Regions from separate parts of the Marinobacter sp. ANT_B65 genome, predicted to be linked through region 1. Evidence: predicted binding sites of a transcription regulator. Region 1 holds the regulator's gene; each other region holds the start of a gene.
The links. The regulator sigma-54, encoded in region 1, starts transcription at its own class of promoters, with help from an activator protein. The targets are predictions, from matches to a motif close to ANTGGCATNNANNTTGCTNT.
Positions count from the first base shown of each region.

Region 2: glnA (glutamate--ammonia ligase) is a predicted target of sigma-54. The motif match lies at 1,451-1,470, and genes of this name have one in related genera.
Region 3: glnK (P-II family nitrogen regulator) is a predicted target of sigma-54. The motif match lies at 1,609-1,628, and genes of this name have one in related genera.

Region 1 is NZ_NXGV01000001.1:862,073-865,326, forward strand. Features, by position in the region: gene ptsN (PTS IIA-like nitrogen regulatory protein PtsN) at 1-63, opposite strand, end outside; gene hpf (ribosome hibernation promoting factor) at 149-457, opposite strand; gene CPA50_RS04095 (RNA polymerase factor sigma-54) at 564-2,099, opposite strand; gene lptB (LPS export ABC transporter ATP-binding protein) at 2,273-2,998, opposite strand; gene lptA (lipopolysaccharide transport periplasmic protein LptA) at 3,016-3,254, opposite strand, start outside.
Region 2 is NZ_NXGV01000006.1:129,544-132,797, forward strand. Features, by position in the region: gene typA (translational GTPase TypA) at 1-1,025, opposite strand, end outside; gene glnA (glutamate--ammonia ligase) at 1,647-3,050, shown strand; gene CPA50_RS18980 (DUF4124 domain-containing protein) at 3,245-3,254, shown strand, end outside.
Region 3 is NZ_NXGV01000004.1:84,358-87,611, reverse strand. Features, by position in the region: gene CPA50_RS16480 (ammonium transporter) at 1-1,091, opposite strand, end outside; gene glnK (P-II family nitrogen regulator) at 1,162-1,500, opposite strand; gene CPA50_RS16470 (accessory factor UbiK family protein) at 1,892-2,146, shown strand; gene CPA50_RS16465 (YifB family Mg chelatase-like AAA ATPase) at 2,228-3,254, shown strand, end outside.

The sequences.
Region 1 (3,254 bases):
TACCTTGCACTGGGTCAGTTCCGGCGCAAGAATGTTGTCTATTGTCAGGGATGTGTCGCTCATGAATCGACCGTGCTTCCGTTAAAAAAAACTGCGACACGTTGTCCGCGCCGCAGTCTGATGAGATGACATGCCTGAAAACAGCCGCCTAGCGGGCGGTGTTCCCCTGCATCCTGTCTACACTCTTTTCTTTGTGCTTGAGAATCTGCCGGTCAAGCTTATCGATGAGTCCGTCGATAGCTGCGTACATATCCTCACTTTCCGCCTTTGCGTGAATCTCACCACCAACCACGTGGAGTGTTGCGTCCGCTATCTGACGAACCTTATCTACTTCCAGGGTCACCTGGCAGTTACTGATGTGGTCGAAGTGCCGCTCCAGTCGCTGAAACTTTTCAGACACATAATCCTTCAGGGCGGGAGTCAGTTCTACGTGATGGCCTGAAATATTAAGTTGCATAGACGTCTCCTGTTGTTATCCGTTCCGGCTCTGGGAGCCCGGCCTGGGTGCTGACACCTGTTATTGCGCCAGCGAAATTCTTGAGAACCCGTAAACAGTGCCTGGTTCAGACCAGACGCTTGCGTTCGTTCGAAGGCGGAATGTGCATCGCCTCACGATATTTTGCAACTGTGCGTCGCGCAACCTTGATTCCCTGTTCTCCAAGCATGGCTGCAATCTTGCTGTCACTCAACGGCTTTTTAGGTGTTTCTGCAGCAATTAACTTTTTGATCATGGCGCGAATCGCTGTTGAGGAACATTCGCCGCCCTCGTCGGTACTGACGTGGCTGGAGAAAAAGTACTTCAGTTCAAAGATGCCTCGCGGTGTATGCATGTATTTTTGTGTGGTTACACGGGAAATGGTGGATTCGTGCATTTCCACAACCTGGGCAATATCCGAGAGGATCAGTGGCTTCATTGCCTCCTCCCCATAATCCAGAAATCCCTGCTGATGCTCAACAATACGCGTGGCAACCTTCAGCAGAGTTTCGTTCCGGCTTTGCAGGCTTTTTATAAACCACTTGGCTTCCTGGAGCTGGTCGCGAAGATAGGTGTTATCCGCACTGCTGTCGGCCCGCCTTATTAGTGAAGCATAGCTGGCATTTACGCGTATGCGCGGAGCAATTTCAGGATTCAGCTCTACCCGCCAGCGGCCATTGTGCTTGCGAACGATGACATCGGGAATGACATAATCCGGCTCGGTCCGGTCTATGATGTCGCCGGGGCGCGGGTTGAGGCCGGTGATAAGGGTAAGCACGTCACGCAGCTGTTCTTCCTTGAGGCGGCTGCGGCGGAGCAGCTGGGCATAATCACGGTTGCCCAGCAGATTTATGTAATGGGTGATGACGAGTCGTGCCTGGGCAAGCCAGGGAGTTTCCGGTGGTAGCTGGTTGAGCTGGATCAGCAGACAGTCCTGAAGATCCCGGGCAAAAACTCCCGGTGGATCGAAGTGTTGCAGCCGGCGTAAAACGGCTTCTACTTCATCTATCTCAAGGGGGTCCTCATCTGTATCGTCGGTCAGGCCGGCATAGATGTCCTCAACAGGGCTGGTGAGGTACCCGCGCTCGTCCACTGCATCCATCAGGGCGTGAGCAATGGCCTGATCCCGTTCGTTCAAAGGTGTCAGGTTGAGCTGCCACTCCAGATGATCTCTCAGGGTTTCGGTTGGTGAGTTTCTGGTTTCGAAATCATGGTCGTTTTCGTCATCATTCCGTGCAGCGGGGGCAGGGGCCGACTGATAAACGTCTTCCCATGCGGTATCAACGGGCAGATCGTCGGGAAGTGTATCCGGGATTTCGTTTTCAGACTGCCAGTCCGGGCCGGTTTCGCTCTCATCCCAGTCGGAGGTGGGTGTATCAGCTGTCGCTTCAGCGGACATTTCGACGGCGGAACTATCCTGATTCTGATCACTGTCGGCTGAAGGCGATTCAATCTGCTCGTCATCTTCCGAATTTTCCAGCAGGGGATTGGATTCCAGGGCTTGCTGGATTTCCTGCTGGAGATCGAGAGTTGATAACTGCAGAAGCCTGATCGCCTGTTGCAGCTGGGGCGTCATTGTCAGGCTCTGACCCAGCTTTAATTGTAATGAGGCTTTCATAACCATCGCTCAGGATCCGTCACACTTACCTGCTCTGAATTTCTTGCATTGGCCAAAAAATCTATGTATGTCGGCTACTTGCCGCCCCTATAGATTACCCTAGCAAGTTCTTTGCCGAGTTTACTTGCTCCCGGTCAGCAAAACAATCGAAGGGACATGCTCCGGAGCGAAAACAGACCCTAAAGGCGAAATTCATTTCCAAGATACACTTCTTTAACTTGTTGATTGGCAAGTATGGTTTCGGAGTTTCCGGAAGCGATAATGTGGCCTCCGGAAACTATGTAAGCGTTCTCGCAGATATCCAGTGTTTCACGCACGTTGTGATCTGTGATCAGAACGCCTATGCCCTTGTCCCGGAGGTGGCGGATAATCTGTTTGATATCACTTACGGAAATGGGGTCTACCCCGGCAAACGGCTCGTCCAGAAGGATGAAAGCCGGTTCCATTGCCAGGGCGCGGGCAATTTCGACCCGGCGCCGTTCACCGCCGGAGAGTGCCATGCCCAGGCTGTCGCGGATATGGGTAATGTGGAACTCTTCCAGCAGTTGTTCGAGTTTACTCAAACGTTCAGTGCGGCTGAGGGATTTACGGGTTTCCAGAATCGCCATAATGTTATCCCGCACTGAGAGCTTGCGGAATACAGATGCTTCCTGCGGAAGGTAGCCAATGCCTTTGCGGGCCCGGCCATGCATGGGCAGTGGCGTGATGTCCTGGCTGTCTATGGTTATACGGCCATTGTCAGCATTCACCAGCCCCACAATCATGTAAAAACAGGTGGTTTTTCCGGCGCCGTTGGGGCCGAGCAGGCCTACGATCTCGCCGCTGCGAATTTCCAGTGAGACATCAATGACCACTTTTTTCTGTTTATAGCTTTTTGCCAGGTTACTCGCTCTGAGAACTGCCATTGGATCCCTGTTTTCTGCTATTTGGTGGAGTCACTGCTGCTGCCTCGGGGCTGGATGACCATTTCGACCCGGCCCGGGCCTGCGCCGGTATCCCTGCCGCCTTCTGCTGTGACTACTCTTTGCTCGGTGTCGTAATGAATAATGTCGCCGCGAAATACGTTGCCATTCTGCTCAATTACGGCTTCCCGTTCAAAGGTGAGTTGCTTGTCGGAAGCAGACCAGGTGATGTTTCGGGCTTTGGCGTCGGTTTCACCCT
Region 2 (3,254 bases), on a different contig from region 1:
TTGTGCAGCAATTCTTTCTCCAGACGATCTTTAATATTCCGGCTGGTTACAAACTTGCCTTCCTTACCACAGAAAGGTGAGTCGTTAACCTGGAAGGTCATGGATACAGTAGGCTCGTCTACCGTCAATGGCGGCAGAGCCTCAACGTTATTCATGTCGCACAGGGTGTCGGAAATGAACAGCTGATCAAGGCCGCTCACGCAGACAATATCACCAGCCTGAGCTTCATTAACTTCCACACGCTGCAGACCAGAGTGGCCCATGATCTTCAGAATCCGGCCCTGACGCTTCTTGCCATCAGCACCAACGGCAACCACTGGCGAGTTGGTTGTGATCTTGCCGCGAGCGATACGACCAATACCAATTACACCGAGAAAGCTGCTGTAATCGAGCTGGGACACCTGCATCTGGAAGGGGCCGTCCGGATCCACCGCCGGGGCTGGAACGTGGTCGACAATTGCCTGGAATACAGCATCCATATTGTCACTGAGATCTTCATGATCCAGACCAGCAATACCATTCAGCGCACTGGCATAAACAATAGGGAAATCCAGCTGCTCATCGGTTGCACCAAGGCTGTCAAACAGATCGAAAACCTGGTCTACAACCCAGTCCGGCCGGGCACCAGGGCGGTCAATCTTGTTGACTACCACAATCGGGCGCAGACCGGCCGCAAAGGCTTTTTGTGTCACGAAGCGGGTCTGAGGCATCGGGCCGTCGATGGAATCAACCACCAGCAGCACGCAATCTACCATGCTCATTACCCGCTCCACTTCACCACCAAAATCAGCGTGGCCCGGGGTGTCCACGATATTGATATCGTAGCCATTCCATTTCAGTGCGGTGTTTTTGGCCAGAATGGTAATGCCACGTTCTTTTTCCTGGTCATTGGAGTCCATAACCCGCTCGTTCTCGAGCTCTTTACGATCCAGTGTGCCGGACAAACGCAACAACTTGTCTACGAGGGTGGTTTTACCATGGTCAACGTGGGCGATAATGGCGATATTTCGAAGTTTTTCAATCACAAAATTAATCCTGCGGCATGCACTAAATGACCTGAGAGGGTCGTTCACGGGCTAAAAGCCCGCACATGCCATCTCAAATCTGTAAAATGAACTCATCCACTCGAAGCCTGATGGCCCCCGGTGCCTCACATATGCCAACCAGATCGATGGTCCGGACAGATGCGGAGAAAATGAAGCGGCGCGCAGTATATCGAAAACTCCGCAACGTTTATATGAAGAAAAACGCCTATTTCTTAATCAATTCCGCCTGACAAACGCTGTGCACCAAATTAGAGCAAATCAGTGGCCACTCTTTCTCGGACGCACCATTATGGAGCGAAACCTTGCCGTCGCAAACATTAGTTTACAGGATCTCACCCACACAAGCCGGCTCCAGATGCCTCATCTGCGCTAAATAAAGCTGCTGCCAGGAAGCAAGCCGTAAAACTGGCAAGCACCTTGCTTTGATTCCATCACCAGGTTTTCGGGCACTTGTAAATCCGAAATGTGAAGGTAAGCATCAGCAGCTTTTGCTAAGCTGCATGGGCCCGAACAAGAGACCGGAATCCAGCCCCCCAGAGCAATCCGGGATATGATCACGAATACACCCGCAACGCGGGATTACTTTATGGAGCATCCACAATGTCCAAGACAGTTGATTTGATTAAAGAACACGAAGTCAAATGGGTTGATATGCGCTTCACCGACAGCCGGGGCAAAGAACAGCACGTCACCATCCCCGCATCCGACATCGATGAAGACTTCTTTGCAGAAGGTAAAATGTTTGATGGTTCCTCCATCTCTGGCTGGAAAGGCATCAACGAATCCGACATGATTCTGATGCCGGATGACACCAGCTCAGTTCTTGATCCGTTCACAGAAGAAAGCACCATCAACATCACCTGTGACATTGTTGAACCATCTACCATGCAAGGCTACGAGCGGGATCCACGCTCTGTTGCCCGCCGGGCTGAAGAGTACCTGAAATCAACAGGCATCGCTGATGGCGCCCTGTTTGGCCCTGAGCCCGAGTTCTTCGTTTTCGATTCTGCCAAGTGGAAAACCGACATGCAGGGCTCCATGTACGAGCTCTACTCCGAAGAAGCAGCCTGGGTTTCCGGCGATGACTTCGACCGCAACAACACGGGCCATCGCCCTGGTGTGAAAGGCGGTTATTTCCCGGTTCCACCAGTAGACAGCCTGCACGACCTGCGGGGCGCAATGTGCGCAGCCATGGAATCCATGGGTCTGGTTATAGAAGTACACCACCACGAAGTTGGCACTGCAGGCCAGTGTGAAATTGGTGTTGGCCCCAACACTCTGACCAATAAAGCCGACGAAGTTCAGATCCTGAAGTACTGCGTGCACAATGTTGCACACGCCTACGGCAAGACAGCCACTTTCATGCCCAAGCCGGTAGTTGGCGATAACGGCTCTGGCATGCACGTACACATGAGCCTGAACAAAGACGGCAAAAACCTGTTCGCCGGCGACAGCTATGCTGGCCTGAGCGAAATGGCGCTGTTCTATGTTGGCGGTATTATCAAGCACGCCAAAGCCATCAACGCATTCACCAACCCGGCCACCAACAGCTATAAGCGCCTGGTTCCCGGTTACGAAGCTCCGGTTATGCTGGCGTACTCTGCCCGCAACCGTTCCGCATCGATCCGTATTCCTTACGTGACCAGCCCCAAAGCCCGTCGCGTAGAAGTACGATTCCCTGATCCGGCAGCCAACCCGTACCTGGCATTTTCTGCTCTGATGATGGCCGGCCTTGACGGCATCCAGAACAAGATTCACCCTGGCGATGCCATGGACAAGGATCTGTACGACCTGCCCAAAGAAGAAGCCCTCAGCATTCCGAAGGTTGCTGAAACCCTGCAGGAAGCACTGGACTGCCTGAAAGAAGACCACGAGTTCCTGACCCGTGGCGGCGTATTTACTGAAGACATGATTCAGGGTTACATCGACCTGAAGCGTGGCGAAGTTGAACGCATCAACATGACTACCCATCCGGTTGAGTTTGAACTTTACTATTCTTGCTGATACCGGGCTGCACTGAATAGCAGCACGCAAAGCCCCGCTCCAGGTGAGCGGGGCTTTTTTATCTGGCCATTTTGTGACGTTCGGCACAATGCCGCCGCCCTTAACGATATGTAACCATCATCTCCCCTCTTGCACATTGAAAACGCCTGCCCGGCCATTGATAATCAATACAAACATTACTGCAGGTTGTACTTATGAATCCAA
Region 3 (3,254 bases), on a different contig from region 1:
CTGAAGGTGGCGTTGGAGTTAGTGATGGGAACCAGTGCCAGGCCGAGCAGGCCACAGACACCGTGAGCTGAGATTGCGCCGACAGGATCATCGATGCGCAGCTTGTCCAGCAGGATAACGCTGAATACAACAGCTATGCCGCCCAGAGCGCCCCAAAGGGTTGCGATCAATGCTGTAGGTGTAGAGGGTTCTGCAGTGATAACCACCAGGCCCGCAATGGCGCCGTTAAGAAGCATGGTCAGATCGGCCTTGCCGAACAGCATACGACCCGTGATCAGTGCTGCAATAGCACCACCGGCTGCTGCTGCATTGGTGTTGAGGAATACCATGGCAACAGAGTTGGCGCTGGCAATATCGCCCAGTTTCAGTACGGAGCCACCATTGAAGCCAAACCAGCCCATCCAGAGGATAAAGGTACCCAGAGCTGCCAGCGGCAGGTTGGCACCAGGGATAGCGCGGATTTCACCGTTAGGACCGTATTTGCCTTTCCGTGCACCAAGCAGGAGCACGCCAGCAAGTGCAGCAGCTGCGCCCGCGAGGTGGACTATGCCAGAACCCGCAAAGTCGCTGAAACCAAGGTCGCCCAGGTTGTACATGCCGAAGACGTCGTTGCCGCCCCAGGTCCAGGAGCCTTCCAGCGGGTAGATCACGCCTGTCATTACAACGGCGAAAACAAGGAATGCCCAGAGCTTCATGCGCTCAGCAACCGCACCGGAGACAATCGACATGGCCGTGGCCACGAACACTACCTGGAAGAAGAAGTCTGCTGCTCCAGAGTAGATAGAACCGCCTTCGAAGCCATCTTCACGGGAAGCGAAATCGCCCAGTACCGCAGTGGGGTCAGTGCTTTCGATGCCTGCTAGCAGCAGGGATCCGTCGTACATGATTGCATAGCCACACACCAGGTACATGATGGAGGCAACGGCAAAGAGTGCGACGTTCTTGGTAAGAATTTCTGTGGTATTTTTTGCTCGTACCAGCCCTGATTCGAGCATGGCGAAGCCGGCGGCCATCCACATTACTAGGGCGCCGCATACCAGGAAATAAAAGGTATCTATTGCATACTGCAGGTGAAAGAGATTGTTTTCCATAGGATGCCCTCCGCACGAGGCACTTCAAATTGGTTTTTTTTGCGTTGGCAGTTAGGTGGTCAGATCGGGATCAGACCGCTTCTTCGCCTGTTTCGCCTGTCCGGATCCGGATAGCCTGTTGCAGTTCGGTCACGAAAATCTTGCCGTCACCGATTTTTCCGGTATTGGCTGCTTTGGTAATGGACTCTATAACCTGGTCCAGCAGATTGTCGCCAATGGCAACTTCTACTTTAACCTTCGGCAGAAAATCCACTACATATTCTGCGCCACGATAAAGTTCTGTATGGCCTTTCTGCCGCCCGAAGCCTTTGACCTCAGTGACGGTTACGCCTTGTACGCCTATCTCGGATAGTGCCTCACGGACATCATCCAGCTTGAAAGGCTTAATGATCGCTGTCACAAGTTTCATTGCTTTCTCCTTGGTAAAACCGTCTCAACGTGAGAGCCCAACGGCCGGTTGTTGAGTTCGGGGTGCTGCCGCTTCGCACGTCAATTGTGCGGATTGCGTATGAGAGCTATAGCACCGTGTATGCCAACGCAAAAAAATTAAATAAAAACAACAAGTTGGTATTTCTTTGTATTGCTCTGGCATGTATTTGAGTGCCAGCTTTTGCACTATAATAGTGCGTCTTGGCAGCCCTTGACCCAGATAAGAGCAGGTTTGCGGGCCGGCTGGACTATTATAGTGCCTGCCGCACACAGTATGGCAGGGCTGGCGGTGTGATACACTCCCGCAAACCGGCCATGGCGCTACTCTTTTGGTCGAAAGCGGACATTTATTTGAATCAGTGAGGTGGTTTGTGAAAGGTCCACAGGATATTTTCGCCCAGCTACAGGGGCAGTTCGGCCAGTTTGTTCCAGATATGGCTCGTGCTGCGCGTGAAGATTTTGAAACCCAGGCGCGTGCTACGGTTATGGCGGTTCTGTCACGGTTGGAACTGGTAACCCGTGAAGAGTTTGATGCCCAGCAAGCGGTGCTTATGAAAACCCGCGAAAAGGTCGAGACTCTTGAAAAGAGAGTTGCTGATCTGGAGCAGTCTCTGAAAACGCAGTAGACTCCCAGAGGTCCCGGCAGGAAGCCGGAGCGGTCGATTTACCCCGGCCCCTGTTGATTTCCGAAACCATGGAAGGTTGTTATGCTTGCCGTTGTCCACTCCCGTGCCAGCGTTGGCGTTTCTGCGCCAGAAGTCACTGTTGAGGTTCACCTGTCGGGTGGCCTGCCCGCGCTTTCTATTGTTGGTCTGCCAGAAACCGGCGTGCGTGAAAGCCGGGAAAGAGTAAGAAGTGCCTTGCTGAATGCAGGCTTTGAGTTTCCCGCACGCAGAATTACGATCAACCTTGCTCCTGCTGACCTGCCCAAAGAGGGTGGCCGCTTCGATTTGCCCATTGCTCTGGGAATTCTTGCCGCCTCCGGGCAGATCCCGGCGGAAAGCCTGTCTTCATGCGAATTCCTGGGAGAGCTCTCACTGGATGGCGCACTTCGCCCTCTTAAAGGCGTTCTGCCTGCAGTGCTGGCCGCGCGAAAAGAAGGGCGGAGACTGCTGGTGCCTCAGGGCAATGCAGAAGAAGCGGCCCTTGCAAGCCAGAATGATGTGCTGGCGGCGAGCCACATACTTGCAGTCTGTGAGCATCTTTGTGACCGGGCGCAACTGATTCCCGTGCAGCATACGATGCCCGAACGACCTGCTGCTGCCGGCATGCCGGACCTTGCCGATGTGCGTGGTCAAAGCGTCCCGAGAAGGGCGCTGGAGGTAGCAGCAGCGGGGGCCCATAACCTGCTGTTTTTTGGCCCGCCAGGCACAGGTAAAAGCATGCTGGCAAGCCGGCTGCCCGGTATCTTGCCGGATCTGGACGATGACCATGCTATGGAAGTTGCCAGTGTGCACTCGGTCGCCGGGCTGCCAATGCGGGAGGGCGGCTGGCGCCAGCCTCCATTCAGATCTCCGCATCACACTGCCTCTGCTGTGGCTATGGTGGGAGGTGGCAGTAGCCCCAGGCCCGGAGAAATTTCCCTGGCCCACCGTGGCGTTCTGTTTCTTGATGAGTTACCTGAGTTTGAGCGCCGTGTGCTGGAGGTGTTGCGGGAGCCGATGGAAACCGGAGAAATTGCCATCAGCCGGGCGGCTCGGCAGGTTAGTTTCCCTGCACGGTTTCAGGTCGTCG